DNA from 3 places in the Bradyrhizobium genomosp. III genome. Region 3 is predicted to be linked to each of the others. Evidence: predicted binding sites of a transcription regulator. Region 3 holds the regulator's gene; each other region holds the start of a gene.

Region 1 (10,899 bases), on a different contig from region 3:
TGCCGCTGCTGCTCAGCTTCCTCTCCGATATCAAGTCCGGCCGCCGCCATGTGCGTGCACCGGTCTATTCGCATCTGACCTACGACATCGTGCCGAACCAGTGGGCCGAGATCGACCAGCCCGATATCCTGATCGTCGAGGGCGTCAACGTGCTGCAGACCGGCAAGCTGCCGCGCGATGGCAAGGCGGTGCCTGTGGTCTCCGACTTCTTCGATTTCTCGGTCTATATCGACGCCGACGAAGCCCCGTTGCGGCAATGGTACATCAAGCGCTTCCTGGCGCTGCGCGACACCGCATTCACCAATCCAAAGTCCTACTTCAACCGCTACGCGCTGCTGTCGGACGAGGAAGCCACTGCCACCGCGATCGCGATCTGGGAGCGCACCAACCTCGCCAATCTCGAGGACAATATCCTGCCGACCCGCCCTCGCGCGACGCTGATCCTGAAGAAGGGCGCCGACCACACCGTGGAGAACGTGGCGCTCAGGCGACTGTAGTCGCGGCGGTCGGCGGATCCTGCGCGTTCGTGCAGCGTGTCTTTTGTTGCAGACCGGCAAGAGGTATTGGACTATGACCTTCGAAAACGCGAGGGCTCGATGGTTGATCGTCTCAGAAGTGCTGCGGAACAGCTCGAAGCACCGACCTGCCCGGATTGCCATGTCGAGATGAGGTGGTACCGCTCGGAACTGCTCGCGGACGAGCCGGTTCCGGTCATTGCGCATCTCTTCGTATGTCCGCATTGCAAGCGTGCGGCAAAGACCGACACCATCTTCAAGGGCACCCCGGGGCCGCCCGACAAGCTCTCCGCACCGCGCTTCATAGCTTGCGCCGCGTAGCAGGTCATTTCCGGACCTCCTGTTGCTCTTTCGAGCGGACGAAGACCTGCCAGGCCGTCAGGAACATAGCCGCGACGAGTGGGCCGATGACGAAGCCGTTTCCTCCGAAAGCCGCAAGGCCGCCCAGGGTGGCGAGCAACACAATATAGCTCGGCATCCGGATCGACTGTCCTACCAGGATGGGGCGGAGAAAGTTGTCCGCGAGGCCGATCACGAAGGTGCCGAAAGCGAGCAGGATGATTCCCTTCGTGACCGAGCCTGCCACGAGCAGATAGAGCCCGGCCGGAAGCCATACCAGCGCGGAGCCGAGCACGGGCAGAAGCGAGAGCAGCGCCATCAGCGCGCCCGCCAGCAGCGGCGCCGTCAGTCCGAGCAGCCAGAAGATCACCCCGCCAAGCGCGCCCTGAATCAGGGCAACGAGGATGATTCCCTTGATGGTCCCGCGAACCGCCAGGGTGAACGCATGCAGAATCTCGGCGCTGTGGCTCGCACGCAGCGGCAGGGCGTCGCGGATGCGTGCGTTCAGCTCGTCACCGTCGCGCAGCAGAAAAAACAGCAGGTACAACATCACGAGCAAGCTTGCGACGAATTCGAGGGTCAACTGACCGATGTTGATCGCGTGCCCGGCCAGCTGCTGGCCGGCCGGGACGAGCAGACCAGACAGGCGTTCCTTCAGGGCCGAAAAATCGATGCTGGCGAGCCGATCCGCCATGGGACCAGCCCAGTCGGGCAGCGCGGATTTCAGCTGCTGAAGCGGATGTGCAAAGCTGATCTCCCCCGACTGAACGCGCTGATACAGCTCCCCTCCCTGGTCGATGAGCGAAGCGATGACGATCGCGACAGGGATCAAGACGATCACCACCACGATGACGACGGTGGAGAATGCGACAAGGTTGCGCTTTCCCGGGAGGGTTTCCAGGAAGCGTCGATAGAGCGGGGCGAAGATGATGGCCAGCAGCGTGGCCCACAGCAATGCTCCGGAGAAAGGCCAGAGCACCCAGCCAAATGCTAGCGTGACCACGGCAAGCAATACGAGAAATGAGCGGTCTTCCGATGTTCTCACGTGTTCGCCAGCCTTTCAGTCGGAACTCGCAAGACGTGGGTATCACAAGTCGATCGTGCGGGGGCAAGTCGCACAAGGTCAATCTGTCTGCGGCGTTTCGGCAATGTCTCGGCAAATCTCGGTTTGCGCAGACGTTGGCCGGATACCCTCCACGTGAGCCGGCTCGTCGAGAGGCCGGGGAAATCCGGCCCCTCCATCACGCCAGCGATCAGGGTCGAATGTGGGCGCTTCACTTGCCGGCTTTGGCGCTCCAATCTGCAGGCTTGAGGCGTCCGGCAAAGGTGGCGGGGCCCGAGCTGCCGGCCTTGTAAACGAAGGCCTCGCCTTCCCCGACGTCGCCGGCCTCCTTCCCGAAGGCATCGGCGATGTTCGTCTTGTGGGTGACCAGGAAATTGTTGCTGCCTGCCTTCGGCGGCGCGTCGACGAGCTGGCGCACGGCCTGCCCGGCCTTTGCATTGGCGCCGGTGGGGTTTGCCATTCCCGATGCGCTGGCGTTGCTGCTGTCCGTCAACGCGTCGACCGGCTTGACCTCGCGGCCGGAGATCAGCTTGCCGGCCTCGATCGCACGGTTGAGCCGGCTGGTGTAGACATCGCCGATCGGGATCGCGAGGTCCTTGACCGCTGCCCCGATCTGGAGCGCCATGTCCCTGCCCTTTTCGCTGAGCTGACGCTGGGCGCTCATGTCGTCGAACTTGAAGGGGTAGACGTCCTTTTGGCTGTCATCGGTGGCGGTGTGCCGAAAGATCAGCACGTAGCCGCCTTGCTTGAGCGCGGCGATGAGCTCCGGCGTATCGGCCGCGGCGTGTCGGGAAAATCCAGCGAGAAGGACAATGAGTACGAGGCGGCACAGCACGTTCATGCGCGAAACCCTCCTGCAATGCCCCCGGAGGATGGTGACGCGCAACGCGGTCGATTTCAATTATCGATTGCCAGATGGGATGAGGTTCCCGTGAGATTTTCGGATCAGACGGCCAGCCGCCGTGACGCCGCCAGCCCTGCCAGTGCTTCGTCCAGCTTGTCGCGATCGAGCGGCTTGATCAGGAATCCGTTCATGCCCGCTTCGAAGCAGGCATAGCGATCCTCCACCAGCGTATTGGCGGTGAGCGCAAGGATCGGCGTGTGGTGGCCGCCGGTCGCCGCCTCATGCGTTCGGATTCGCTTCGTCGCCTCGATGCCGTCGAGCTGCGGCATCTGGATGTCCATCAGCACGAGATCATAGGGCGTGCCGGCCGATGAAGCGGCGAGCCAGGACTCCAGCGCGGCCTCGCCGTGGACGGCGATGACGACGCGATGGCCGAGCTTCGTCAGCAGCGAGCGCATCAACAGCGCGTTGATCTCGTTGTCCTCCGCGACGAGGATCGACAGGGCCTTGGTCGCTCCTTTGGCCGGCGTCGCGCCGGCAGCTTCCGCCGGTGGTTCCGGCGCCAGATCGGGCGAGGCCACCTCCGGCGTCATCGCAAGGCGCGCGGCGAGCGAGGCCGCCCGCAGTGGCTTCACCAGAAAACCGGTGAAGGCCGGGGACAGCTTTTCGTGGCGCGAGCCAGAAGTCAGCAGCACGAGGCGCTGCAACGCATGCGCGCGGGCCATTTCGCCCAGCTGGTCGGCCGCGGCAGGGCCGATCGCACGATCGATCAGCACCGCGTGCCATGAGCGTTCCGGCAGCAGCGCTTCGGCGACCGCGGCATCCGTAATCATGCAGGTCTGGCCACCCCAGCGCTCGAGGCGCCGCGCGATCAGCGAGGCCTCGATGCCGTCGGCGACGAGGAGCATCGACTTGCCGGTGAGGTCGGGACTTGGAAAGGCCGTCTGTCCCCCGCTGGCTTGCGACGGCGGAAGCGGCACCGCGATCTCGAAGGTCGAGCCTTTGCCCGGCTCGCTCGCGAGCGTGATCCGGCCGCCCATGCGCTTGACGATGCGCTCGCTGATGGAAAGGCCGAGCCCGGTGCCGCCATAGGTGCGGGCGACGCGCTCGTCGGCCTGCTCGAATTCGCGGAAGATGCGCTGCTGCGCCTCCGGCGCAATGCCGATGCCGGTGTCGCGGACCAGGAAGCTGACCTCGTTCGGCCAGATGCCGGGCTCGACGATCAGCGCGACGCCACCGCTCGCGGTGAACTTGATGGCGTTGCCGGCGAGGTTGAGCAGCACCTGGCGCAGCCGCGCGGCATCACCGACCACCTCAAGCGGCAGGCGCTCGTCGACATAGGCGGCGATCTCGAGCGCCTTGGCCTGCGCGCGGGGCGCGAGCAGCTCGGTGATCTCCTCGACCAGGGTCGAGAGCGCGAAGGGACGCTGCTCCAGATCAAGCTTGCCAGCCTCAATCTTGGAATAGTCGAGCAGTTCCTCGATCAGCGCCATCAAGGCTTCGCCCGAGGTTTTCACCGCCTTGGCATAGGTCGCCTGCTCCGGCGTCAGATTGGTGTCGAGCAGGAGGCCGCCCATGCCGATGATGCCGTTCAGGGGGGTGCGGATTTCGTGCGAGGCCATCGCGAGGAAGCGCGATTTGGCGCGGTTGGCGGCGTCGGCCTGGTCGCGCGCGTCGGACAGAGCGCGTTCGGTCTCGGTGCGGTCGGTGACGTCGCGCCCCACGCTCTGCAACTCGGCGGGCTGTCCGGCATCGAGGCGGACATAGCCCTCGCGCCAGGCGATCCAGCGCGCGCCGAGCGGGGTTGCGATCTTCTGGTCGTGGATGCGTGTGCCGCTGCTCTCGCGGGCGCTGTCACCCTGCTCCAGCACGTCGAAATCGAAGCGCGTGCCGACCAGCGCGCTGCGCGCCTGTCCTGCGAGCGCGCAATAGGCTTCGTTGGCAAAGGTGATGCGGCCATCGGTAGCGCGCAGCACGATGAGGTCGCCCTGCTGCTCGAACAGGCTGCGGGCGCGTTCTTCCGCCTCCTTCAGCTCCCAATTGCGATCGATCAGCGCCTCGTTGTGGGCTGCGAGGCTACGCAGCCGCTTGCCCACGAAACGCAGGCGCATGCTCAGCGTCGCAAGGCCGAGGCAGGCGAGCGCGAACAGGAAGCTCGCGCCGATCGCAAAGGTGTGGGGATCGTAGCCGGAGTTCTCGGACCGGCTGCCGGACACGAAGCCATAGGCGCCGCCGAAGGTCGCCGAGAAGATCATGAAAGAGCGGATCGCGAAAGCGATGCGGGGATGCTGTCGCCTGAAGCGGCGCATGCGCACCTTGATCCGGAACGTCCGACCCATCGCCACCGACCCCGACTCTTCTTCGAAATACCGCCACCCGCCGTCTGCGACGATGTCGCGCCGACCTTGCGAACAGCTTGAGGCTTTGGCGCTGCCTCCAAACAGGGTTGACCAGGTGTTAATGGCTCAGAGCGAGGCGGCCTGGAGCGGGAGCGGGCGATGGCCGCCATGGGCGCCGACGATCAGCGCCGCGGCCTCGCGCTGCGAGAACGACTTCGAGCGCACATAGATGCGGTAATCCGCCGGCCCTTCGGTGGAGAGATAGATCACCTGGCCGCCATCGACGGGCTGAGCGGCAATCGAGACAAGGCGCGTCGAGGGATTGGCCTGACAGGAATCCGGCTCGGAACCGAGACCGTCGTCGACCACGGCGAAGTCCGCAGTATCGGCATCGTCGGTGATCTGAACCCGCACCGTGGCCCGGGCGGGATCCTCGGTGAAGGCGACATGGACGCCGGCGGTCCAGAACAGGGAGGTGAGCTCGACCGAGGTTTCGCCGAGGGCGATGCAGGGATGCGACACCGATCCGATCTCCGCGCGGGCGAACACCGCAGCCGCCAACAAGGGAACAACCGAGGCCAGGATCTTGAAACGCAACATGACACTCTACTCGCCGAGGCCCCGGGGAACTCATTGGGCCTTATGGTTTGCAGAGCGTAAAGGAAACTCGTTACCGCCGGGTTGATGCGCGGAATGATCAAGCCATCTGGCGCACATCCTCCGCGAGTGCGCGGTAGGACAGCGCTTCGGCGAGATGCAGCCGGCCGATCTTGTCGGCGCGATCGAGGTCCGCCAGCGTGCGCGCCACCCGCAGCACGCGGTGATAGCCGCGCGCCGACAGCCGCATGGTCTCGGCGGCGTCGCGCAGCAATTTGGCGCCTTGCGCGTCCGGCTTTGCGATCTCCTCCAGCACAGAGGCAGGAGCCTCGGCATTGGTGCGGACACGGGGCAGGCCGGCATCGGCATAACGCGCGAGCTGGATGTCGCGCGCCGCCGCCACGCGGGCGGCGACTTCGGCGGAGCCTTCTGCCGGTGGTGGCAGGATCAGATCGGCCGCGGTTACGGCGGGCACCTCGATGCGCAGGTCGATACGGTCCATCAGCGGGCCGGAGATGCGCGCCTGGTAGTCGCCCGTGCAGCGGTCGACGCGGCCGCGCTTGCAGGCATAGCCCGGCTCGAACGCGTTGCCGCAGCGGCACGGATTCATCGCCGCGACCAGCATGAAGCGGGCAGGGTAAGTGACGCGATGATTGGCGCGCGACACCGCGACCTCGCCGTTCTCCAGCGGCTGCCGGAGCGAATCCAGCACGCGCGGATCGAACTCCGGCAATTCGTCGAGGAACAGCACGCCCTGATGTGCCAGCGAGATCTCGCCGGGCTTTGCGCGCATGCCGCCGCCGGTGAGCGCAGCCATGCTCGCGGAATGATGCGGCGAGCGGAACGGCCGCTTGACCGTCAGCGCGCCGCCCTCGATCTCGCCGGCGACGGAGGCGATCATCGAGACCTCGAGCAGTTCGCTCGGTGACAGCGGCGGCAGGATCGAAGGCAGGCGCGCCGCCAGCATCGATTTGCCGGCCCCGGGCGCCCCGATCATGAGCAAGTGATGCCCGCCGGCGGCGGCGATCTCCAGCGCGCGCTTGGCGCTTTCCTGGCCCTTGATGTCGCGCAGGTCGAGCGTGGAGGCGGCGGGCTCATGCACCTTCGGTGACGGCCGCGACAGCACCTGGGTGCCCTTGAAGTGGTTGGCGATCTGGATCAGCGAGCTTGCCGCGATGATCTGGATGTCCGGGCTCGCCCATGCCGCTTCGGAGCCGCACGAGGCCGGGCAGATCAGCCCTTCCTCGCGCATATTGGCGCCGAACGCGGCGGGAAGAACGCCGGCCACGGGCGCGATCGAGCCGTCGAGGCCGAGCTCGCCGAGCACGGTGAAGCCGGTCAGCGCATCCGGCGGGATCGCGCCGATCGCCGCCATCAGGCCGAGTGCGATCGGCAGGTCGTAATGGCTGCCTTCCTTCGGGAGGTCGGCCGGCGCCAGGTTGACGATGATCCGCCGCGCCGGCAGCGCCAACCCTGAGGCAATTAGCGCCGAGCGCACCCGCTCGCGCGCCTCCGACACCGCCTTGTCCGGCAGGCCGACGATCGCGAACGCCGGCAGGCCAGGCGCGACCTGCACCTGCACGTCGACCGCGCGGGCCTCGATCCCCTCAAAGGCGACGGTGGAAACCCGCTGAACCATGCTCAAACCAGCCTGCCCTTTCGCACAATTAGGGGTAGCAGAGGCAGGCCCGCTCCGCAAGAACAATACGGGAACGATCCCGGAGGGTGAGCAAGCCCTAACCAATCGTAAACACCACGCCGACACTAAGCCTCGAATGCCGGCTTCTGTCCTCAGCACATTCCAACGAATGTCCGCTATTCCTGAGGCTGCGGGATGGGCCGTGGTCTAACGGGTGAACAATTCAAATGCTTGCAAATCGCCGGAGAAGCGAACGTCGGGTATGCAGCCGGCTCGCCAAGATCCATTTTGGCGCGGGCTCGCTGCCGCGGGACTGCACGATCACCGATATTTCGGATGGCGGCGTGAAGGTGGTGGCGGAATTCCTGGAAGTGCCGCCGCAATTCACCATCATTTTCGCACCTGATTATTCCCGCCAATGCCGCCTGCGCTGGCGCATCGGCTGCGAATTCGGTGCCGAGTTCACCGACTAAAGCGCGATGCGATGAGGACCAATCGTCGTCGCGCTTTAGGTTGTTGTTTAAGCATGATCTTTCCGGAAAACCGCTGCGCACTTTCCGGATCATGCCTTGAGGTCACACAGGCCGCGTCCTTAACGGGACTTTAGCGTTAATCGGTAAGCATCTCTGATCAGTTGCCGAGTGATCAGAGTATGTCCAAGCGTTCGTCCCTCGCCTCTCCCCCGGCGAGATTGCTGCTTCCCGCACTCCTGGTGCTTGTCCTCGGCGGTTGCCAGACCGCCGGCATCGAGGATGTGACCGGTGCGCTCGGTGTCAGATCGGAAACGGCGGTCAAAGCCGACGCCAAGCCAGAGATGGACGCCTTGCGCGAGCGCTATCGCGCCAAGCCCAGTGATCCCAACGTTGCGCTCGCCTACGGCAAGGCGCTGCGCGAGACCGGCCAGCGCGCGCAGGCGGTTGCGGTCATGGAGCAGGCGGTGCTCGCCCATCCCAGCAACAAGGCGCTGCTCGCCGGCTATGGCCGCGCGCTCGCCGACAGCGGCAATTTCCAGCAGGCCTTCGACGTCCTCAGCCGCGCGCATGCGCCGGAGGATCCGGACTGGCGCATCCTGTCGGCGCAAGGTGCGGCGCTCGATCAGCTCGGCCGCAACGAGGAGGCGCAGCAATATTATGCCGCGGCGTTGAAGATCGTGCCGGACGAGCCGACCGTGCTGTCCAATCTCGGCCTGTCCTATATGCTGCAAAACAATCTGCCGAAGGCCGAACAGGTGCTCGGCCGCGCTTATCAGCGCAATCAGAACGATGCGCGGGTCCGCGCCAATCTCGCGCTCGTGCTGGGATTGCAGGGCCGCGAGGCCGAGGCCGAAATCCTCGTGAAGGCAGATTTGCCGCCGGACCAGGCCGCGGCCAAGGTCGCGGCGCTGCGGCAGCTGCTGGCGAAGAAGCAGCAGCGGGCGGACAAGTAGTCCGCCCCTTTTGGTGTACGCTTACGACGCCTTGCGATGCGGCGCCGAGTTGCGGCTTGACTTGCCCTTCAACTTCTTCAGCAGCGGTCCGAGCAGCGAGCGCTTCGGCTTCTTCACCTCGCCGCGGCCGGCGAGGCGGTTCGCCATGTTCTGGAACAGCTCGGTGGTGCGGTGGTTCTTGGAGACCTCCGCGATCATCTGGCCGTTATTGGCGGCGGTGGAGAACAGCTTTGAATCGAACGGGATCACCGCGATCGGCTGGCTTTCCATGGTCTTGGCGAACGCCTTGACCTCGATCTCCGCGCGCTTGTGCATGCCGACCTGGTTGATGCAATACAGCGGCGGCCGGTCGTTCGGCCGCGCCGCCTTCAGCACGCTCAGCATGTTCTTGGTGTTGCGCAAATTGGCGAGATCGGGCTCGGCCACGATGACGATGTCGTCGGCGTTCACCAGCGCGCGCCGCGTCCAGCCGGACCATTGGTGGGGAACGTCGAGCACGATGCAGGGCGTGGTCATGCGCAGCGTGTCGAACACGGCGTCGAAAGCTTCGGCGCCGAAATCGTAGACGCGGTCGAGGGTGGCAGGCGCCGCGAGCAGGCTGAGGCGCTCGGTGCATTTGGAGAGCAGGCGCTCCATCAGCGCCGTGTCCGGCCGGTCCTGCGACAGCACCGCGTTGGCGATACCCTGCACCGGGTCCTGGTTGTAGTCGAGGCCCGCGGTGCCGAAGGCGAGGTCGAGGTCGATCACGACGGAATCGAGCGCGAGGTCACGCGCAATGGTCCAGGCCAAATTGTGCGCGACGGTGGAGGCGCCGACGCCGCCCTTGGCGCCGACCACCGCGATGACGCGGCCGGTGATGATGGCCTCGGAGGCCGAGAACAGACTGCAGATGGAGCGGACGACGTCGAGGGTTTCGACCGGTCCCACCACATAATCGTTGACGCCGCGGCGTACCAGCTCGCGATAGGGCGCGGTGTCGTTGGGATTGCCGATCACGACCACGCGTGTGCCGGGGTCGCAGACGCCGGCGAGGTCGTCGAGTCCCTCGAGGATGTCGCGCGTACCGTCGGATTCGATCACGATCACGTTCGGCGTCGGCATCGATTCATAGACTTCGATCGCCGCGGCAAGGCCACCGTCCTTGGCGGTGAGGTGCGCCTTGGCGAGCCGGCGGTCCTGCCCGGCCGCGGTTACCGCGGCCAGCGTCTTCTCGGTCTCGCAAAAGGCCTGCACCGAAATGCGGGGAACCGGCGCAATGTGTTCCTCGGGGTGCTGCGGATCGTCCGCTTCTTCGTCGTGGATGCCCGTCATTTGCCTGTGTCGCTGAGCTTGGCCCTGTCGGCCTCGGAATTGGGAGTCGAGATCGCAGTGCCCTTGCGGTAGCGATCAAAGGCGATGTCGCGCCGCGCGGTATAGGCCGGCGTCTCGGATCGCGGCTGCTCGAGGTCGGCCGGATTGTCGATCATCGCGGCGAGATTGCGCTGGCTGGCGCAGCCCAGATTGAAGTAGGGCCGGTTCTCGTTGTAGCCGGGATCGAGGATGTTGGGGCCGAGGTCTTCCGGCCACAGCCCGCAGGGGCCGGCGACCGCGGCGATCTTCGAATAGCTCAGGCGGATGGTGGGCAGCAGCCCGGGATCTTCAGGGCGATAGGGATGCTGGACGATGGCACGCGACGGCACGCCGCCGGATGCGAGCACGGAACGGATTTCCCGATAGGTCGCAGCCGCCGCGCGCGAATTCGCAGCGTCGACGGGAACGTCGACGACGACGGAGCCGGTGCCTTCGCGCACCCAGTCCCGGGCGATGCCCGCGACGTCCGAATGCTGCGCGGCCGACAGGCCGCCCCTCGCCTTGCCGACGAAGATCACGATCGACTTCTTGCCTTCCTGCACCGCGATCGGGTGGCGCTGGCGATAGTCGGTCGGCACCGTCTGGGTGACGATCTCGCCGGTGGTGTTGCAGGCGCCCAGCATGACGGAGAGCCCCGTCAGTGCCAGCGCGACGCCTAGATTGCGACGTCGATCGGCTGTGGTCTTCGTCATCGCTTCGTCCCCTCTTGCCCCGATTCCCGCCCCGTTCCCCAGCCGTCCGTTCGTCTCAGTCGATGATGAAGCCGAAATCGCCGGGCGCGCCGGCG
Region 2 (10,036 bases), on a different contig from region 3:
GGGATTGCGGGCCAGCGTGCGGATACCGGTGTAGCTGCAGCCTCACCTCTCCCCGTAAGAACGGGGCGAGGGAGCGCCCGGTTTCGGGGCAACGCTTACCTACTTCGGCAGCAGCGCCTTCAGCTTATCCATGTCGCGCACGTTCATCTTGAAGCCGCCGGGCATCACGATGTCGCCGGGCTTCTGGTCCGGTTTGCAGGCCCCAAGCCATTTGGCTTGCAGCGTCATGGTGGTATCGCGTCCCGCAGCGCCGGCGACACCGCCTTGTGCGTGCGAGGAGGTCTTCACCGTATAGGCCGAGTTGAAATCGCCCGTGATCTCGGCATGCGAGGTCGTGCTGACGCCGGCGACGCTGCACTCGGAATCGCTGACATAGCCGGTCGCGGTCTTCTTGATCTCCTGCTTGGCGCAGATCTGCTTGGCCATCGGGGAGACGTTGTTGCTCATCTCCTTGTCGACGGTCTCGTCGGTGCAGTGCTGCATGGTCATCTCGGGCACGGGCGAGCCGCTCGTGACCAGCTTCATCTCCCAAAGACCGGCCTTGCGCACCGGCAGGTCGTCGGCAAAGGCACCGCCTGCCGAAACCACGAGGCAAAGGGCCGAGCCGAGCAAAGCGAGTTTGCGCGTCATGTGAAAAGGCTCCCGGCTGAGAGAGTGCGGCGTTACGACAGCGCCTCAGTAGAGCGTGCGGATCGGCTGGTCGGCGGCGCCATACGGCACCCAGCGGCAGGAGAACGAGATGTAACCGCCCTCATAGGCCTGCACCGCCAGGAATTTCACGACCTTGCCGTAGCGCGCGCAGTGGTCGACCGCGGCCTGCCGGGCGTCGACCTGGGTGGCCATCGAATAGGCGATGATGCCGCCGGTGTCGTTGCCCTTGAATGGCGGCACATAATCGGCGCGCGCCGACTGGCTCGCCATCATGCCCGAGACAACCAGGCTGGCGAGAAGACCCGCGGCCGCAATGATTCGCATTCCCGTCACTCCAATTGGCTGGTCGCCAGTTTACGGTGCCGGAAGGAAAGTGGAAAGAACCCAAGCCCTGCCAACCACGAAGTTGTGGTCAACTCCTGGCGAAGTGTTGCCGCGCTGCACTTGACCTCCCCCGGCCTTCGCGGCACCGTCCAACCTTCGCAAGACCTTAGCTGTCCGGATTGACCATGCGCGCCCCCCTCCTGAAATTGCTCCGCTATGCCGCTGTGCTCGGCCTCATGTTCGGAGCGATGTCGCTCGGTGAGGCCAGGGCCGCCAATCCGCTGGAGCTGAACTTCTGGCTGAGCGGACCGCGCTATGACGGCGCCGTCGCCGATTGCGACAGGGCGCTACCGACCATCGCTACCCAGTTCTGGGAAAAGGAAAGCACGTTCTGGAATTCCTCGTTGAGGATCACCGGCTTCTCCGCCGTTCGCGAGACCGCATTCCGGCCCTGGCAGTCCGACAACATTCCGCGCCGCTATTGCACCGGCGAGGCCATGCTCAATGACGGCAAGGTGCGCAAGGTGCACTTCTCGATCATCGAGGATGGCGGCTTCGCCGGCTATGGCAACGGCGTCGAATGGTGCGTGGTCGGGCTCGACCGCAACTGGGCCTACAATCCGGCCTGCCGCGCCGCCAAGCCCTGATCAGGAAGCCCTGATTAGGAAGCCCTGATTGGTCGCTCGAGGCGCCGAACGGCGGCCGCCGGAATTTTGTTCTTGAAATGTTCCCATCGCCTGCTAGGCTTCCTCGCACAGTCTAGTTGAGGGGCGTCGCCATGTTTCATTCCAGATTGCATTTGTTTTCCCGTCTCGTGATCTCCCTGACCCTTGCCGCCGGACTGGCCTTGCTCGCCGGCAGCGCAAGCGCCCAGGACAAGCGGCAGAACGCGCCCGGCGAATTCGACTTCTATGTGCTGTCGCTATCGTGGTCGCCCTCGTTCTGCGAGGAGGCGGCCGAGCGTGGCGGCCGCTCGCAGATCCAGTGCAGCGGTCGGCCCTACGCCTTCGTGGTGCATGGGCTGTGGCCGCAATATGAGAACGGCTTCCCGGAATATTGCCAGCGGCCCGCACCGCGGCTGAACCGCAGCATCGTCTCCTCGATGCTCGATTTGATGCCGGCGCCGGGCCTGATCTTCAACGAATGGGACAAGCACGGCACCTGCTCGGGCCTCGAGGGCCGCAGTTATTTCGAGACGATCCGCAAGGCGCGCGCTGCGATCAAGATCCCGACCGAATATCTCGATTTGCCGCAGGCCAAGTCCGTGGCGCCGGCGGAGGTCGAGGAAGCCTTCATCAAGGCCAATCCGGGACTGAGCAATGCCGCCGTCTCGGTCACCTGCAACCGGACGCGGCTGTCCGAGGTCCGTATCTGCCTCAGCAAGGACCTGCAATTCCGCGCTTGCGACGAGATCGAACGCCGCACCTGCCGCCGCGATCAGGTGACCATGCCGCCGATCAGGGGCGGATAGGCCGACTTCTCAGACCGTCATTCCGGGGCCGCGAAGCGCGAAGAATCCATTGTCCCGCATAGCCGGTGGCGAAATGAATTCCGGGCTCGGTGCTGCGCACCGCCCCGGAGAATGACGGCAGTTACTTTCATCGCGCGATGTCGTAACTCTCCGCCATGAATTACAGTCACGCCTTCCACGCCGGCAACTTCGCCGATGTCATCAAGCACATCGTGCTGGCGCGCATCATCACCTATCTGCAGGACAAGCCGGGGGCGTTCCGCGTCATCGACACCCATGCCGGCGCCGGCCTCTACGATCTCGACAGCGACGAGGCGCGCCGGGGCGGCGAATGGCTGACCGGCATCGCGCGGCTGATGCAGGCACGCCTGTCGAACGAGACCCTGGCGCTGGTACAACCCTATCTCGATATCGTCCGCGCCTTCAATCCGAAGGGTGAGCTCAAAGCCTATCCGGGCTCGCCGTTGATTGCGCGCGGCCTGCTCCGGCCGCAAGACCGACTCGTCGCCTGCGAGCTCGAGCCGAAGGCGCGGAAAGCGCTGATCGCCGTGCTGCGCCGCGACGAACAGGCGCGCGTGGTCGACCTCGACGGCTGGGTGGCGCTGCCGGCCTTCGTGCCGCCGAAGGAGCGGCGCGGCCTCGTGCTGATCGATCCGCCCTTCGAGGCCAAGGACGAGTTCGAGCGGCTGGGCGAAGCCTTCTCCACCGCCTTCGCGAAATGGCCGACCGGCATCTATGTCATTTGGTATCCCGCCAAGAACCGGCGTGCCACCGACACACTGGTCCAAACGGTGGCGCGGCTCGCAGCTGCAGCAAAGCCGCCGGGAAATTGTCTGCGCCTCGAGTTCAGCGTCGCGCCTCAGCTCGATGGCGGGGCTCTCGCCTCCACCGGGCTCCTGATCGTCAATCCGCCCTACACGCTGCGGGGCGAGCTCAAGACGATCCTGCCCGAGCTGGAAATGCCGCTCGGCCAAGGTGGTGCTGCCAGATTCCGATTGGAGGTGCCCAAGCCCTAGAGCCAAGAAGCCGTAACACTCCGGCATTCTTGGGAAAAATATGCAGGAGCGGTAGTCAATCTGCAGAGAACCGTATTATGCTGTTTCCGTGACTGGCTTTACGTTCCGCTTCCGCGAATGGTTGCGGCGGAGTGAAGGCCTAAGAAAGATCCGGCCGGACCGCCAGCGGTCCGCCCAAGGATGGCCAGCTCCCGGGCTCCGTAGTGCCCGGTCATGTCGTGACGTGAGTCTGCGTCGCGGCGGAGGAGCAATGAGGGGGAGTTTCCCGATGGCCATGACGGGAACGGTCAAGTTTTTCAACGGCGAACGCGGCTACGGTTTCATCAAGCCTGACGACGGCGGCCGCGACGTATTCGTACATATTACTGCTGTGGAGCGAGCCGGACTGAAGGACCTTGCGGAAGGACAGCGTATTACTTTCGAAGTCGAACCCGACAAGAAGGGGAAGGGACCGAAGGCGGTCAATCTGGTCATCCTGTCCTAGCGGGCCTGACGCACAACATTCGGCGCAATACTTGGCGCAAAAAATACCTGGCGCAAAAAATTCCCGGCCGCGAGCGGCCGGGAGGTTGTGGTCCGGTATTTTCTTCTTCAGCTATCAGAAACGATAGTTCACGCCTGCGCGCACAACGCTGGCGCTATAGCCGTTTGACACCCCTGTAATTGCGAACTGTGTCGTCGACAGATCGATGTAGAGATATTCCAGCTTGGCGCTCCAGTTGGGGGCCAGACCGACTTCCGCACCGGCGCCGATGGTCCAGCCGGCGGTGGTGTGCGATTCCGTCCAGCCGAAGGTCTGCGCACGCAGCTCGCCGAAGGCGAGGCCGGCGGTGCCATAGAACAGCACGTTGCTGAAGGCATAGCCGGCGCGGCCGCGCAGGGTGCCGAACCACGGATTGGAGAATTTCCACGGTGCGAAGGTGTCGTCGGCACCGGCGGCCTGGATGTCGCCCTCGACGCCGAACACAAACGGGCCATTCTGGAAGTTGTAACCGGCTTGCACGCCGCCGACGAAGCCCGACGGCTTCGAGGGGTTGTTGTCCACCGAGCCCCATTCATAGCCGATGTTGCCGCCGAGATAGGGGCCTGCCCAGCTATACGCGTTGAGCGGCTGGTTGACGGTATAGGGCGCGCGCTGACCGTAATTCATGTCGGCGGCCTCCGCCGAAGCTGTCCAGCCGGCGGCAACCAACGCGGCTGCGCCCACAACGAGCCTCTTCATCACACACTCCAACGCAACTGCCGTCACCGGTGCGGCGCCCGCGCCGCCGCGCCAGGCAAACCGCATCGTTACGGAACCACGACCTTTTCGGGTAAGATTTATCGAGAGTTTTAAGTTAAAGGGCTGTTAAGCCGGGTTACCGCGCTGTTAACAGGCTTAAGCAAGCGTTACCGGGAACTGCGCCGCCATCCTGTGCGTGCCGCACGGCCGGAACTTCAAATCGGCACCCCCAGCGCCTAAATTCGCTCCATGGTTCACGATTCCACCGACAATCCGGACGACCGCGCGCCCAAACCCGTGCTTGGCACCGCGCCGGACGTCCCAGCCGAGACGCCTCCGGATCTCGATCCCGCCACCAGCGGCGGCGATGACGAGGACGATGCGCGGCTGCCCGATATCCTGGAAGAGAGCGGCGCCGTCGGCGAAGGCCCGCTGGCGTCCGGCCATGAGGCGATCGAGCGCGCGGTCCGGCTCGCCCCGACCTCGCCCGGCGTCTATCGCATGCTCAATGCGAATGCCGACGTGCTCTATGTCGGCAAGGCCAAGAACGTCAAAAAGCGCCTCTCCAACTATGCGCGCCAGAATGCGCCACAGCCGGCCCGCATCCTGCGCATGATCGCGGCCACGGTCACCGTGGAGATCGTCTCGACCAACACCGAGACCGAGGCGTTGCTGCTGGAAGCCAACCTCATCAAGCAGCTGCGGCCGCGCTTCAACGTGCAGCTGCGCGACGACAAATCGTTTCCCTACATCCTGATCACCGGTGACCATTGGGCGCCGCAGATCCTGAAACATCGCGGCGCGCAGAGCCGGCCCGGGCGCTATTTCGGTCCGTTCGCCTCCGCCGGCGCGGTCAACCGCACCATCACGGCGCTGCAGCGCGCCTTCCTGATCCGCTCCTGCACGGATTCCTTCTTCGAGAGCCGCAGCCGGCCCTGCCTGCTCTACCAGATCCGCCGCTGCGCCGGCCCCTGCACCCGCGAGATCGACTTTCCCGGCTATACGACCCTGGTGCGCGAGGCGAGCGACTTCCTGTCCGGCAAGAGCCATGCGGTGAAGCAGGAGCTTGCGGGCGAGATGGAGAAGGCGTCCGGTGAGCTCGAGTTCGAGCGCGCCGCACTCTACCGCGACCGCCTCGCCGCTTTATCGGCGATCCAGTCGCAGCAGGGCATCAATCCGCGCACCGTCGAGGAAGCCGACGTGTTCGCCATCCATCAGGAGGGCGGCTTCTCCTGCGTCGAGGTGTTCTTCTTCCGCACCGGCCAGAACTGGGGCAACCGGGCCTATTTTCCGCGCGCGGAGAAGACGTACACCCCCGAAGAGGTGCTCGGCTCCTTCCTCGCCCAGTTCTACGACGACAAGCCGCCGCCGAGGAACATCCTGCTCTCGCACGAGATCGAGGAGAGCGAGCTGCTCGCCAATGCGCTCTCGATCAAGGCCGGCCACAAGATCGAGGTCACCGCGCCCAAGCGCGGCGAGAAGAAGGAACTCGTCGCCCACGCGCTGACCAATGCGCGCGAGGCCCTCGGCCGCAAGCTCGCGGACACCGCCACGCAAAGCCGCCTGCTCGACGCCATCGCCACGACGCTGAGCCTGCCGCATTCGCCCAAGCGCATCGAGGTCTACGACAACAGCCACATCCAGGGCACCAATGCGGTCGGCGCCATGATCGTCGCCGGCCCCGACGGTTTCGTGAAGAACCAGTACCGCAAGTTCAACATCAAGTCGGAAGGGATCACGCCGGGCGACGACTTCGCCATGATGCGCGAGGTGCTGGAGCGGCGCTTCAAGCGCCTGATCAATCCGCCCGAGGAAGGGGCGGCCAAAGCCAAGGACGACGATTTCCCGCAATGGCCCGATCTCGTCATCATCGACGGCGGCCGCGGCCAGCTCAACGCCGTGCGCGAGATCTTTGCAAATCTCGGCCTGACCCAGGTGTCGCTGATGTCGGTCGCCAAGGGACCGGACCGGGATGCCGGCCGCGAGACCCTGTTCATGCCGGAGCGTGAGGCGATCAAGCTGGAGCCGCGCGATCCCGTGCTCTATTTCATCCAGCGGCTGCGCGACGAGGCCCACCGCTTCGTCATCGGCTCTCACCGCAAGCTGCGCAAGAAGGATATCCGCGAGGCTGGTTTGCAGGAAATTCCGGGCATCGGCCCGTCACGCAAACGTGCCTTGCTGCATCATTTCGGAACCCTGAAGGAGATCGAACGGGCCTCGATCGCCGATCTCGGCAAGGTTCCGGGGGTCAGTGCCGAGAGCGCGCGCAGGATTTTCGAGTATTTCCATCCCCAGCCGGGATGAATTAAAGGGGGACCGCAGTCATATGATCGTCGTGTCCGCACCTCATTTGGGGCGCGGGACGGTTGACGTTCAGGCAGCAGCGGTATTGGTAGGACGGATGAACATCGCCACCACACGAGGGACGACCAGCCGCGCGATGTCCCTCCCCAACATCCTGACCTATGGCCGGATCGCCGCGATCCCGGTTGTCGTCGGATGCATCTATGCGCAGTCGATTCTGGATCAGCCGCTCTGGCTGCGCTGGGTGGCGGTGGCCCTCTTCATCGCGGCCGCGGTCACCGATTACCTCGACGGCTATTACGCGCGAATCTGGAATCAGCAATCGGCGTTCGGCCGGATGCTCGACCCGATCGCCGACAAGCTGCTGGTCGCCTCGTGCCTGCTGATGCTGGCCGCCGACGGCATCATCCATGGCTGGTCGTTGTGGGCCGCCATCGTCATCCTGTGCCGCGAGATCCTGGTCTCGGGCCTGCGCGAATACCTCGCCGCGCTCAGGGTCAGCGTGCCCGTGACCAAGCTTGCGAAGTGGAAGACCACGGTCCAGCTGGTCGCCATCGGCTTCCTGCTCGCGGGACCCGCCGGCGACGAGGTGGTGCCCGTCGTCTCGATGATTGGCCTCGCGCTGCTGTGGGCCTCGGCGATCGTGACTATCTACACCGGCTACGATTATTTCCGCGCCGGCATCCATCACCTCATCAAGGAGGACGAGGGATGAAGGTGAAATATTTCGCCTGGGTGCGCGAGCGCGTCGGCAAGGCGGAGGAGACCATCGAGCCGCCGGCGACCGTGCGCACCGTCGAGGAGCTGATCGCCTGGCTGTCCGGCCAGAGCGAGGCCTATGCCTACGCATTCGAGAAGCCGAAGGTGATCCGCACCGCGATCGACCATGCCCATGTCAAATCGGATGCCGCGATCGCGGGCGCCCGCGAGATCGCGTTCTTCCCGCCGATGACCGGCGGCTAGGCCATGACTTCCCCTGTCGCCAGCTGCCCCGTCACCATCCGTATTCAAGAAGACGATTTCGACATCGCGCGCGAGATCGCGGTCCTGACCAAGAGCCGGACCGACATCGGCGCGGTCGTGAGCTTCTCCGGCATCTGCCGCGCGGACGATGACAGCGCCAAGGTCGCCGCGCTCACGCTCGAGCACTATCCTGGCATGGCCGAGGAAGAGATCAGGCGTCATGCCGACGAGGCGACCTCGCGCTGGCCGCTGAACGGCGTCACCGTGATCCATCGCGTCGGCCGCTTCATGCCGGGCCAGAACATCGTGCTGGTGCTGACCGCCTCGCAGCACCGCCAGGCCGCATTCCATGCCGCCGAGTTCCTGATGGACTACCTCAAGACCAGTGCCCCGTTCTGGAAGAAGGAAGAGAGCGAAGCCGGCACCGGCTGGGTCGAGGCCCACGCCCGTGACGACGAGGCCGCCGCGCGCTGGACCCGATCCTGATGGCAAAAGCATCCAAAAAGACCGTCGGCGGCCGCGCCGCGCCCAAGCTCGCCAAAGTCGGCCCGGGCGAACTTCTCACGCTGCTCGATTTCGTCCGCTACGGGGTGAGCCGCTTTGTCGAAGCCGAGCTCGCCTTTGCGCACGGGACGACCGATCCGATTGCCGAAGCAGCCTTCCTGGTGAGCGAAGCGCTGCATCTCAATCCCGAGCAGTTCGAGATTTTTGCCAACGCACGGGTCACGGCGGCGGAGGGCAAGACCATCCTCGACCTCGTCCATCAACGCGTCACCACGCGCAAGCCGGCCGCCTATCTCGTCAACAAGATCTACATGCGCGGCCTGCCCTTCTATGTCGACGAGCGCGTCATCGTTCCACGCTCCTTCATCGGCGAGCTCCTCGAGTCGCATTTCGGCGGCGAAGGCAATGCTGGAGCGCTGATCGACGACCCTACGGGCGTCGAGCGCGTGCTCGATCTCTGCACGGGATCGGGATGCCTCGCCATCCTCGCCGCGCATCATTTCCCGAACGCCGCCGTCGATGCCGTCGACATCTCCAAGGGCGCGTTCGAGGTCGCCACGCGCAATGTCGGCGAATACGGGCTCGAGGACCGGATCAGCCTGTATCGCGGCGATCTGTTCGCCCCGCTCGGCGATGCGCGTTACGACCTGATCATCACCAACCCGCCCTATGTCGACGCAGAAGGCATGGCCGCACTGCCGCCTGAGTGCCGGGCCGAACCCAAGCTCGCGTTCGACGGCGGCGCCGATGGCCTCGACGTGGTCCGCCGCATCCTGGCTGAGGCGCCCGATCACCTCACCCCGGACGGCGGACTGATCTGCGAGATCGGCCGCGGCCGGGAATTGGTCGACGAGGCCTTTCCGGAACTGCCGCTGCTCTGGCTCGACACCGAGGACTCCGAGGGCGAGGTGTTCTGGATCGCGGCCGCCGATCTCGCCTGATTCACCAAACGGACGGAGCTCCGTCGGAACAAGTCAAATTCCGCCACGTTCATCCCCCGAACGAATTTTCTCGCTCTCGGAGGATGTCCGCATGCTCGCGCCATCGGGCGAATTGCTGCGCGCCGGCATGGCGCTGAAACTCAACCACCTCAAGCGCGCCGCGCAATCCTATTTGCGTGACCGCACCAGCCAGGCCACCGGGCGCGCGACGTCCTACGCGGTCGCGGCCGGTCTGTTCGCGGTCGCCGGGCTGTTCGTGATCGCGACCTTCTTCGTCGGCCTGATCGCCCTCTACCGCTGGGTTGCAATCACCTACGGACAGTTCTGGGGCTTTGGTGCCGTCGCCGCCGTGCTGCTGGTGCTCGCCGCGGTTTGCGCCGGCGTCGCCATGGCGATGATGAAGCGGCCGACCAAGCAGATCGTACCGCTCGCCAGCCGGATGCGCGTTGCGATCGCCTCCCCTCGGATTCCGCGCGGAACGGTCAAGCAGGCGGTGAAGGAGGTCGCGACGACGATTCCCCTGGTGCCGCTCGCGCCGGGCGAGCGCGGCCATGGCAGAAGGGCCTCACCCGTTCGCACCAACCGGCCCGTGCAACTTGGCCTGATGCTCGCGGCGATTGGGCTGGCGGGGTTTACGGCG
Region 3 (10,899 bases):
CCCTCCCAACGCCAGCCAGGCTCCGAATACGAAAAGCAATTGCCAGGCGAACGGATTGAAATACCAGACTCCGGCCGGATAGGACGGCAGATTCAATTCGTAATGTCGGGCGGCCAGATAGAGACCGAGCGAGCCGATCATCACTGCATTGCGCCATCGCAGCATGAACCAGAGCACGACGGGAAACGGGGCCATCAGCACGATGTAGAGCGGCAGAACGTCGAGATTGAGCGGCTTGAACTTGAGTATCAGGCCCTGCGAGAGCGTCTCGACGGGAAAGTTCATGAGCGGCGCGACGTTGAACTGATCCATCAGATGAAGATCGTCAAAGCTGTGCGCGATGTAGTGCACGGCCGTGAGATAGACCAGGAACAACAGCAGGTGAGCGACATAGAGCTGCCACACCCGCCGCAGCAGGCGGGTTGCGCCGATGACGAAGCCACGCTCCATCATCATCGAGCCGAATAAGAACGTCGCGGTGTAGCCGGAGATCAGCACGAACAGATCGGCGCCATCGCTGAATCCGTAATTGCGCGTGGTGAACCAGACCAGCGCCGAATTCGGAATGTGTCCGAGGAAGATCAGCCAATTCGCCAGGCCGCGAAACAGATCCAGTCGCACATCCCGCCGTGGCTTGACCAGCACCGACCTGATCGTGATCGTTTCCCATAACCGGCGGTGCAAGAGAAACGCAACTTGCAAGGGCCGACCGGGGGCGTGAATGGTCTCGTCAGTCAACGGTGCGTTCTCCATCTCCATCTCTGCGGTCAACTTTTGTAGGATCGCAACCGTGTCGCCGCTCATTCGCGCGGCACGCTAGGTTGCGTCATCGACGCAGGTTTGACGGACATCAAACCCGATCGGCGCACCAGCCAAATCTTTTTGTGATTCAAGCGCGTAATGAATCGAGGCGCCCGTCGTCCTCCACCGGAAGAGTCATCGGCCACGACATCTCTCGGCATGCTCGCGGGCTTTGCGCGCGACCTGCGATTTCTCGCAGCGGCGAGAATTTTTCTCTGTAAGAAGATCGACGTTTCTCGTCGCCTGCGGCAACACGGCGATCCGCGCAACGACGCTCGCGAGTGCGCGCGTCGACATTTGATCTTGCTCAACCTACACAATCAAGCTCCGGGTTTGGTTGCTGCTCGATCGAGCCACCGGGACTTGATTGACACCAACTCGACGAGATCAACAGGAGAAACCAGAATGAGTCACCGCAAGCTGATCGTCGCCGCCGCGATCATGTCGTTCGTTGCGTTGCCCGCCATGGCACAGACAAGCACGGCCGATGAGAAGAACGGCCATCACTACTCGGGCGGACCGAAGACCGAGGTCCCTCACCATATGGGCAAGAAAGAGAGCGACGGCGGGACGACCAGCGGATCTGGCGGCAGCCACCATTACGGCGGCGGACCGAAGACCGAAGTCCCGCATCACACGGGTCCGAAGAAGCAGCAATGACGATCGCGCAGTGATTCCGCCGCTCGCGAACGCCCAAAACGAATTCGCCCGGGAGCGGACATCCACTCCCGGGCGATATCGATCTCTGAAAGTCGAAGACCTTAGTTCGGCACCGCGGCCTTCGACGCGGGCTTGGCGGCCACCGCGTTGGCGGTGACGCCGTGCAGGAAGTCGTACGCGGCATGCAGGGCCTTGTCGTCCTCCTCCTTCGGCGGAACATAGGACTGCGATCCGGTCTGCTCGCCGCCCTCGCCGGCTGAGAGATGCCCGCGCATCTGGGACTCCGCCATGGTGTCCATGCGGCCCTTCAGCTCCGGCGGCACGTCCTGCAGGATCTCGATGTCGGGGGCGATGCCCTGGGCCTGGATCGAGCGGCCGGACGGCGTGTAGTAGCGCGCCGTGGTCAGCGCCAGCGCGCCATTGCCGGCACCGAGCGGAATGACCGTCTGCACCGAACCCTTGCCGAACGAGCGCGTGCCGATGATGGTCGCACGCTTGTGATCGTGCAGTGCGCCGGCCACGATCTCGGAAGCCGAGGCCGAGCCGCCATTAACCAGGACCACCAGCGGCTTGCCCTTGGTGAGGTCGCCGCCATGCGCGGTGAAGCGCTGGGTCTCTTCCGGACTGCGGCCGCGGGTCGAAACGACCTCGCCGCGCTGGAGGAAGGCGCTCGACACCGACACGGCCTGGTCGAGCAGACCGCCCGGATTGTTGCGCAGGTCCATCACATAGCCGGTGAGCTTCTCCTGCGGCACCTGCTTGGCGATCGCGGCGATCGCCTTCTTCAGGCCGTCGGTGGTCTGCTCGTTGAACGAGGTGACGCGGATATAACCGATGTCGCCGTTCTCGACGTGGAAGCGCACCGGGCGCACATGGATGATCTCGCGCGTGATCGCGACATCGAGCGGCGCGTCAGCGCCCTTGCGCACGATGGTGAGCTTGGTCTTGGTATCGACCGGGCCCTTCATCTTGTTGACGGCCTGCTCGAGCGTCATGCCCTGCACGGCCTCGCCGTCGATCTTGCTGATGAGGTCGCCGGACATCAGGCCGGCCTTCGAGGCGGGCGTATCGTCGATCGGGGAAACGACCTTGACGAGGCCGTCTTCCATGGTGACCTCGATGCCGAGGCCGCCGAACTCGCCGGAAGTGGTCTCCTGCATCTCGGTCCAGGCCTTCGCGTTCATGTAGCGCGAATGCGGATCGAGCGAGGTCACCATGCCCGTGATCGCGCCTTCGATCATCTTGGCGTTGTCGGGCTTCTCGACATAGCTCGCCTTGACGCGCTCGAACACCGTGCCGAACAGGTTGAGCTGGGAATAGGCATCGTCCGCGCTCGCTGCCGCCCGTGCCGCCCATACACCACCGTGCGGGCTGGCGACCAGAAGGGTGAGACACGCTCCGGTGAGCGCGCCCAGAGGGAACAGCAGGGTTTTCCGCATGGATGGGCTTGCCTTTTTGCTTGGCGGTTCGCTTGAGCTTGCTTGGGCTCGTCTCTCGAGACTTGGGAAGCACACTTGGGAGGCGCCATGCAATTGGCGATCCAGTCCACTTCTCACAATACCATTCTGGTTTCTTCAAGGCCGGGATGCACCGCCGACCGGTACACCGCAAAAATCGCTTCGTTCGGGCCTAAACTTTTGGCAACGTTGCAGGACTGGCCCGCCCCCAAAGGGACCTAAAGGGGGAATCGGTGCGTCCGTCCACGCCGCGCAGCCATGCCATTTTAGGATGGTTTTGGAGCGCTGGACGGGTTAGGCGATGACACAAGGCTTCAAATTCTCGGGAGGATAACAATGAACGAAGCACCCCGGATCCGGCCGGAACGGAACGTCGAGCTCGGCGCCAGCAACGAGCCGTTCCAGAACCTGCACGAGTTCATTCGGAAAGCGCGGGCCAACCTCAACCAGAACGCCTGGGACTACATCGTCGGCGCCGCCGAGACCGAAACCACGATGCGCCGCAACCGCATGGCGCTGGACGAGATCGCCTTCCGCCCGCGGGTGCTGCGCGACGTCCGAAAGGTCGACGGCTCGGTTCAGCAGTTCGACCGCAAAATGCGCCTGCCGGTGGTGCTCGCCCCCGTCGGCGCGCTCGAGATCTTCGACCCGGATGGCGCGGCGAGCGTCGCGCGCGCTGCCGGCACCTTCGGCGCGGCGCACATGCTGAGCTCGGTGTCCGAGCCAGGCCTGGAGCAGACCGCCGAAGCCGCACCCGATGCGCTGCGGCTCTATCAGCTCTATGTCCGCGGCGACGATGCCTTTGTCGCGGATGTCGTCAGCCGGGCCGAGAAGAACGCCTATGCCGGCTTCTGCCTGACCGTCGACACCGCCCATTACAGCCGTCGTGAGCGTGACATCGCCAAGCGCTACGTTCGCGAGAGCCGCCTGCGTGCCACCGGCGGCGATTTCCAGAAGGGCCTGGAGTGGCGGACCGTGAAGATGATCAAGGACAAGTTCAGGATTCCGCTGATCCTGAAGGGCATCGCCACCGCCGAGGACGCCCAGATCGCGGTCGATCACGGCGTCGAATGGATCTACGTCTCCAACCATGGCGGCCGCCAGCTCGACCATGGCCGCGGCGCCATGCATGTGCTGCCCGAGATCGTCGATGCCGTGAAGGGCCGCGCCAAGATCATGGTCGATGGCGGCATCTGTCGCGGCACCGACATCGTCAAGGCGATCGCGGCGGGCGCGGACATGGTCGGGATCGGCCGGCTGCAATGCTGGGCGCTGGCGGCGGCTGGCGAGGCCGGCGTCGCGCGGATGCTGGAGCTGCTGGAGGACGAGGTGCTGCGCTGCCTCGGCCTTTTGGGCGCCACGTCATTTGCCGAGGTCGACAAATCCTGCCTGCATCCGGCGACCGCCACCAACGCGCCGAGCGTGTTCAGCGCATTCCCGCTGTTCGACCACGATCCGTATCGATACTGAGTGAAAAGGACGCAATGACATCGCTCTCTCCCGGCAGCGCGGATGCGCTGCTGTTCGATCTCGGGCGCGTGGTGCTCGACATCGACTTCTCCAAGGCGATCGCCTGCTGGGCGGGACATGCCGGCTGCCAGCCCGAGGCCATCGTCGCGCGCTATGTGCGTGACGAGGCTTACCGGCTGCACGAGGTCGGCAAGATCAGCGACGAGGACTATTTCGCTTCGCTGCGTGCTTCGCTCGGCATCGGCATTTCGGACGCCCAGTTCCTGGAAGGCTGGAACGCGATCTTCGCCGGCGAGATGCCTGATATCGCCGAGCTGCTGCCGCGCGCGGCGAAACAGATGCCGCTCTATGCCTTCTCCAACACCAACCGGCCGCATGTTGACTATTTCTCGAAGGAATATGGCGAACTGCTCGGCCATTTCCGCGCGCTGTATCTGTCGTCCAGCATCGGCCTGCGCAAACCCGACGCGGAAGCCTTCGACCATGTCGTCGCCGCGATCGGCGTGCCCGCAGCACGTATCGTGTTCTTCGACGACCTCGCCGAGAACATCGAAGGCGCGCGGTCGCGCGGGCTGACGGCGGTGCATGTGACGTCGCCGCGCGACGTCGAGAACGCCTTGAAGGCATTGGGCATCTGACGATCTCCGCTCATCGGGAGGCGCCAACGTCGGGCAGCCTTCCCGGACCCAATTTTGCCCAAAATGAGGAACCAGAGCGCTTTGTGCATTTTTGTACGGAGTTCCGGGAACGGAATGGCCCCTTCCGGACTCTTGAGTCCGTTGGGACTTCTACACCGGACTTATGGACGTGCTGGGCAAAACCTATCTCACCAAGCAAGCCTCTCTCCTGCTTGAATTCGCAAGAACCACCTCGGATTCTGACCTTTCCGCCAAGCTGATCAGCAAGGCCGCCGACCTGAAATCCCAGGCCGATCCGCTGCCCGACAAGGATCAAGGGCCGAAGGCTCCCGACGTCGCGATGGACGACGGGCCGGACCGGCCGAGCGGGAGTTGAGCGATGCCGGCCGTGGCACTCGTCATTCTCGTCCTCGCCATCGCCACCCTCCTGCCGATCGGCCTCGTTCTCTGGATCATGCCACGCCAGGCCTGAGCCTGCCTTCGATCCAGGGCCGGAAAGCGGCAAGATAAATTGTGCCCGCATTTTTGCCTCTGCTCCCGCGCTCGGCTAGAAGACTGTCGGAACATTTCGTCCGAACGTGCCGAGCAGGAGTTTCGCCGTGGCCTTGATGCCGGTTTCCGACGCCCTTGCTGCGGTGCTGGCGGGTGCAGAGCCGCTGCCTGCAGAGATGGTTTCACTCGACGAAGCCTACCATCGCGTGCTCGCGCAGGACGTCGCTGCGCGGCGCACCCAACCGCCCCAGGCGATGTCGGCGATGGACGGCTACGCCGTGCGCGCGGCCGATGCGGCAACGATCGATTCCAGGCTGACGATGATCGGTGAGGTCGCAGCGGGCCGTCCGTTCACGGAAAGGGTCGGCGCCGGCGAAGCCGTGCGGATCTTCACCGGCGGCGTCGTTCCCGACGGCGCCGACGCAGTCGTGATCCAGGAGGACACGATCGCCGAGGGCAAGCACATAACGATCAAGGAAGCCGCGATCGTGGGTCGGCACATCCGCCCCGCCGGCGTTGATTTCCGCGAGGGTGACGTCCTCCTGCGCAAGGGAACCCGTCTGACAGAGCGCGATCTCGCCCTCGCCGCTGGAATGAATCACCCGCAACTCGCCGTCTGCCGTCGTCCGAAGGTCGCGATCCTCGCCACCGGCGATGAACTGGTGATGCCGGGCTCGACGCCCGGGCACGGCCAGATCGTCTATTCCAACGGCTATGCCCTGCACGCGCTCGCCCGCAGCGAGGGCGCCGAGACCATCGACCTCGGTGTTGCCGCCGATACGCTGGAGGCCACCACCGCCGGCATCCGCCGCGCGCGCGAAAGCGGCGCCGACGTCCTGGTCACGACCGGGGGCGCATCGGTCGGCGACCACGATCTGGTCCAGCAGGCGCTGAAGGACGAAGGCATCGCGTTGGCGTTCTGGAAGATCGCGATGCGGCCCGGCAAGCCGATGATGCACGGACGCTTAGGGACGATGGGCGTCATTGGCCTGCCCGGCAATCCCGTGTCGTCCTACGTGTGCGCCTTCCTGTTCATGGTGCCGTTGATTCGCGCGCTGTCGGGCCGTTCGGTGATTCATCACCATCGCGAGCGCGCCGTGCTGGGCCGCGATCTCGGCGCCAATGACCAGCGCGAGGATTATCTGCGCGCGCGCCTGGAGCCGCGCGACGACGGCACGCTCGTCGCCCTTCCCGTCAGCCATCAAGACTCCTCTCTGCTTGCGAATCTTGCTGCAGCACAGGTACTTCTCGTGCGCGCACCGTTTGCGCCAAAGGCCGAGGCCGGCAGCCCCTGCGAAGTGCTGCGGCTCCCCGTCTGAACTGCGCGGCCACACGCATTCCGCGAGTTTCGCTCTGTTCACGGTAAATTAAGCAGTTGCGGAACATGTATCGAACATATAGTGTCCGTTCATGATTTGTTTCGAGGATGTAGCGGCTTATCGCTGAACTCATCGTCTCGGAATCGAACGACATCAACCGGGGGACTTTGGTCGAGATGTTAACGCGCAAACAATACGAGCTTCTGCGGTTCATCAGCGAACGCTTGAAGGAAAGCGGCGTGCCGCCGTCCTTCGACGAGATGAAGGATGCGCTCGACCTGCGCTCGAAGTCAGGCATCCACCGCCTGATCACCGCACTCGAGGAGCGCGGCTTCATCCGCCGGCTGCCCAACCGCGCCCGGGCCATCGAAGTGATCAAGCTGCCGGAGCTCCAAGCTGCCGCCGGCAACCGACGCGGCTTCACGCCAAGCGTCATCGAGGGCAATCTCGGCAAGCTACGCGCGAGCTCCAGCCCGTCCGCGGACGAGGGCGAGCGGCCCGTTGCGGTGCCCGTGATGGGCCGCATCGCGGCCGGCACCCCCATCGAGGCGTTGCAGACCCGCAGCCACACCATCAGCGTGCCGCCGGACATGCTCGGCTCCGGCGAGCATTACGCGCTCGAAGTGCGCGGCGATTCCATGGTCGAGGCCGGCATCCTCGACGGCGACATGGCGCTGATCCAGCGCAACGAGAGCGCCGATACCGGCGACATCGTGGTGGCGCTGATCGACGACGAGGAAGCCACGCTCAAGCGCTTCCGCCGCCGCGGCGCCTCGATCGCGCTGGAGCCCGCCAATGCCGCTTACGAGGTGCGCATCCTGCCGCCGAACCGCGTGAAGATTCAGGGCAAGCTGATCGGGCTTTACCGCAAGTACTGATACCGGAGTCTTCAGCGCCTCGCGCGCGCCTTCGGTCGGCATCGCCGATCAGAGATTGGAGCGGATGATGGTCCGCTCCGGCTGGATAGTCTTTCTGGTTCTGCACAGATTGTCCGGCCCCTCCCCCTTTTCGCGACATCCTCGGCAGGCCGCGGGAAGCAACATCGCTTCGCGGCCTTTCGAGTTCGAGGGGGACAGCCCAAATGCGCCGGATCGTTTGAGCGCAGCCGCAGCAACGCTGGTCGCATCATCATGTCGGCTAGGACACGGCCGTGATCCAGAAAATCCGCAACGACCGCAATGCAGCGCGCACGCAGCCGAGCTGACGATACTCGGGCTGGCTGGTTTCGCCGGTCGTTGACGCGCGCCTGCCAAATGCACGGAAGCCGACTTTGTTCCTATCGAATTCGGAAAAGATGGAAAAGATAATGTGATCGGGGCTCGCGGATCCCAGCCGCAGATTTGCCTACAACCAAGCAGACCGTCACGTGCTTCCACTCTGGTAGGGGCCTGCGCCTCCAAAAGGGGTGCGGGTCGCTATCTCTGCATAGAGGAGCACCCGATGTGTGACTACAGCCTGCATGCCGTCGCGACGCGCCCCGCAGAAGTCGGCGAGACGATCGTCACGACAACATTCCGCGGCACCTCGACGCGCGGCTTCGCCTCCGAAGCCGATCTCTCCGTCGCGGTCTGCCTGCTGCCGGGAACGGAGCTCGCCTTCGCCGATAACGTCCGTTACGACAACCGCTGGATCTGGACGCGCACCGTCAACTCCCGCGTCGGCAAGTTCGGCAAGATCGATCCGCACATTCCCGATCGCCATCATGATGCGATCGAATTCCCGGACGGCAAATCCGTGCTGGTGACGCAGCTCGTCGAGGGCCAGCGCGCAACCGTGCTGCAACTGCCGGTGACCCAGCCGATCGGCGAGCGCGAGCACAAGCCGCAGATCATCGCCGACAGTCGCCCGACGGTCACGCGACTGCCGATCGGCTGACGCCCTCCGGCCCGGCGGGTCCGGGGCCAGGATTGAAATGCCGTCGCCGGCCGATGCCGGCGAGCCCGGTGGGTTTGTGTTTCACGAAATTCGATCGGCGAGCGCCGCCGCACCTCGTCGCCGCACGAAGTTTGGGCCGTCCTGCCTGAATTTTGAACCTCCGCTCCGCAGCCAAATGACCGATGCTGTCGTGGTTTGAGGCGGCGGACACGCTCGATGAAAACCTTTATTCGCGTTGTTGAACTCTGGGTGCCTGACCGGACGCGCATGCGGCTGGAATTCGGCGGCGGCCTTTACGATGAAGGGCTGTCCGCGTTCAAGGCCGTCAGCGAAGAGCTGCACTTCGGATATGACGAGGGGCTTCCAGGCAAGACCTGGGCCTGCGGCCATCCCGTCATCCTCACGAAATTCGCCAACTCCTATTTCAAGCGGACCGATCAGGCCGTCGCCGCCGGCCTCACCTGCGGCGTGGCGGTGCCGGTGTTTGCAGGCGAATTTCTGCAAGCCGTGATGGTGCTGTTCTGCGGCGACGACGAGGCGCATGTCGGCGCGATCGAACTCTGGCACAACGATCCTGATCTCTCCCACGAGATGGGCCTCGTCGACGGCTATTACGGCGCGGCGGACATGTTCGAATTCAACTCGCGCCACACTAAATTTCCTCGCGGCTTCGGACTTCCCGGACGCACCTGGAAGGCGGGCCTGCCGCTGATCATCAAGGACCTGCACGACGCCAAGAGCTTCCTGCGCTGGGAGGACGCAGCCAAGGTCGGGATCAATCTGGGTGTCGGCGTGCCCTACCGAACCGGCACCGACCAAACCTGGGTCCTGACTTTCCTCTCCGCGCAGGCAACGCCGATTGCGCGACGCTTCGAGATCTGGGTCCCGAACGAGGCCCGTTCGGCGCTGGTCTTTCGCGCCGGCGATTGCAGCGCGCAGACCGACCTTGCCGCCCGCTATGCCGCCAATTCCATTGCCAGAGGCGAAGGCAGCATCGGCGGCGCCTGGGCCGCCGGCATGCCCGCGCTCAACGACGATCTCACTCATGACGGCTCGATCGCGGGCTCTGAGGCCTGCGCAGCCGGGCTGAGCCGAATGGTGGCCCTGCCGGTCATCGGCAAGGCAAAGCTCGAAGCCGTGCTGGCCTGGTATCTGTAATCGATGGCGTCAATCGTCGGCCTGCAAGTCGGTCTCCGATGGCGTTGCGTCGCGGCTGCGGGGAGCCGCCTTCTGCGCAAGGCTGCCGTCGAAGTCACCTTCGCCCGCACCGGCCGGTAACCACGGGCGGTTCGTGCCTCTTGCCCTCACCGCCTGAACCGAAAAGCCGTCGCCACGCTGGGTCAATGCCAGCGCGCCCTGGCGAGCGAGCCGCTGCCGATCCACCACCATCGCCGCACAATCGTGCGGCGCGGGCCTCGACGTCACCACCAGTGCAGCCCGGTTGCAATCGTCCGCCAACGCGTCGATGCGCGAGGCCAGCGCGACCAGCCGTCCGTCTGCGAGCGGCGTTACGCAGCCCGACTCGTCGCACGATATGCCGCTCGCCAGCGCGCTACTGCCGGCATCGCGCGGATCGGCGTCGGCAGCCAACCACTCCCTCAGCACGAAATTGTCCTTGCCTGCCCTGATCAGATGCAAACGCCCGTCCCCGCCCCGCACCGCGACGCTCGCGCCGTCCCCGGCAATCAGGATATCGGGCTGCCGCACCGACAGCCCCCAGCCGATGGAAACCAGCAGCACGACGGCACCGCCCCAGCGCAACGGCGTGCGCAACAGGCCCATCACGATGACCCCCAGGCTCGCTGCGATCAGCGGCGCGATGCCGAACGCCGGGATGCGGCCGACCGCGCCCGGCAATGCCGCCACCCAGCGCGAGACCGTGACCATCCAGTCGATGCCGATCCCCATCAGCCACCAGAACACGCCGTCGAGCCCGAACGGCGCTGCGAGCAATCCCAGCAGCCCCGCCGGCATCACCAGCGCCGAGACCACCGGCATCGCACCGAGATTGGCGAGCACGCCGTAGGGCGTGACGCGGTGGAAGTGGAAGGCGGCGTAGGGCGTGGTCGCAAGCCCGGCGATCAGCGAGGCCAGGAATAGCATCGCGATCTCGCGGCCGCCCCACATCGCGACGCGCGCGGTCGCCGAATGATCGGGTGAGGCAAACAGGTTCGGCATGCCGATCTG

What was found. Region 3 encodes LexA, which represses DNA repair genes until DNA is damaged. Its sites were predicted from a motif close to TGTTCNNNNTGTGTTCNG; they were not measured.
Region 1: IC66_RS0118855 (YifB family Mg chelatase-like AAA ATPase) is a predicted target of LexA. The motif match lies at 7,395-7,412, and genes of this name have one in related genera.
Region 2: IC66_RS0109590 (ribonuclease T2 family protein) is a predicted target of LexA. The motif match lies at 1,690-1,707, and genes of this name have one in related genera.

What each region holds. Positions count from the first base shown of each region.
Region 1 covers NZ_AJQF01000217.1:4,283-15,181, reverse strand. The annotation lists gene coaA (type I pantothenate kinase) at 1-497, shown strand, start outside; gene IC66_RS0118880 (hypothetical protein) at 597-836, shown strand; gene IC66_RS0118875 (AI-2E family transporter) at 841-1,899, opposite strand; gene IC66_RS0118870 (histidine phosphatase family protein) at 2,129-2,758, opposite strand; gene IC66_RS0118865 (PAS domain-containing hybrid sensor histidine kinase/response regulator) at 2,863-5,100, opposite strand; gene IC66_RS0118860 (hypothetical protein) at 5,227-5,700, opposite strand; gene IC66_RS0118855 (YifB family Mg chelatase-like AAA ATPase) at 5,798-7,336, opposite strand; gene IC66_RS0118850 (PilZ domain-containing protein) at 7,564-7,809, shown strand; gene IC66_RS0118845 (tetratricopeptide repeat protein) at 7,989-8,762, shown strand; gene IC66_RS0118840 (AAA family ATPase) at 8,784-10,073, opposite strand; gene IC66_RS0118835 (CpaD family pilus assembly protein) at 10,070-10,804, opposite strand; gene IC66_RS0118830 (type II and III secretion system protein family protein) at 10,860-10,899, opposite strand, start outside.
Region 2 covers NZ_AJQF01000099.1:1,370-11,405, forward strand. The annotation lists gene IC66_RS0109570 (ATP-binding protein) at 1-34, shown strand, start outside; gene IC66_RS0109575 (DUF3617 domain-containing protein) at 100-630, opposite strand; gene IC66_RS0109580 (hypothetical protein) at 676-975, opposite strand; gene IC66_RS0109585 (hypothetical protein) at 1,161-1,622, shown strand; gene IC66_RS0109590 (ribonuclease T2 family protein) at 1,754-2,446, shown strand; gene IC66_RS0109595 (23S rRNA (adenine(2030)-N(6))-methyltransferase RlmJ) at 2,602-3,462, shown strand; gene IC66_RS0109600 (cold-shock protein) at 3,731-3,946, shown strand; gene IC66_RS0109605 (outer membrane protein) at 4,061-4,684, opposite strand; gene uvrC (excinuclease ABC subunit UvrC) at 4,934-6,988, shown strand; gene pgsA (CDP-diacylglycerol--glycerol-3-phosphate 3-phosphatidyltransferase) at 7,086-7,703, shown strand; gene moaD (molybdopterin converting factor subunit 1) at 7,700-7,951, shown strand; gene IC66_RS0109625 (molybdenum cofactor biosynthesis protein MoaE) at 7,955-8,437, shown strand; gene prmB (50S ribosomal protein L3 N(5)-glutamine methyltransferase) at 8,437-9,396, shown strand; gene IC66_RS0109635 (hypothetical protein) at 9,488-10,036, shown strand, end outside.
Region 3 covers NZ_AJQF01000336.1:29,315-40,213, reverse strand. The annotation lists partial or broken gene IC66_RS0127200 (OpgC domain-containing protein) at 1-738, opposite strand, end outside; gene IC66_RS47200 (hypothetical protein) at 1,207-1,461, shown strand; gene IC66_RS0127190 (S41 family peptidase) at 1,563-2,900, opposite strand; gene IC66_RS0127185 (alpha-hydroxy acid oxidase) at 3,255-4,388, shown strand; gene IC66_RS0127180 (HAD-IA family hydrolase) at 4,403-5,026, shown strand; gene IC66_RS0127175 (hypothetical protein) at 5,196-5,402, shown strand; gene IC66_RS0127165 (molybdopterin molybdotransferase MoeA) at 5,626-6,837, shown strand; gene lexA (transcriptional repressor LexA) at 7,014-7,715, shown strand; gene IC66_RS47195 (hypothetical protein) at 8,278-8,712, shown strand; gene IC66_RS0127150 (GAF domain-containing protein) at 8,929-9,870, shown strand; gene IC66_RS0127145 (ComEC/Rec2 family competence protein) at 9,880-10,899, opposite strand, start outside.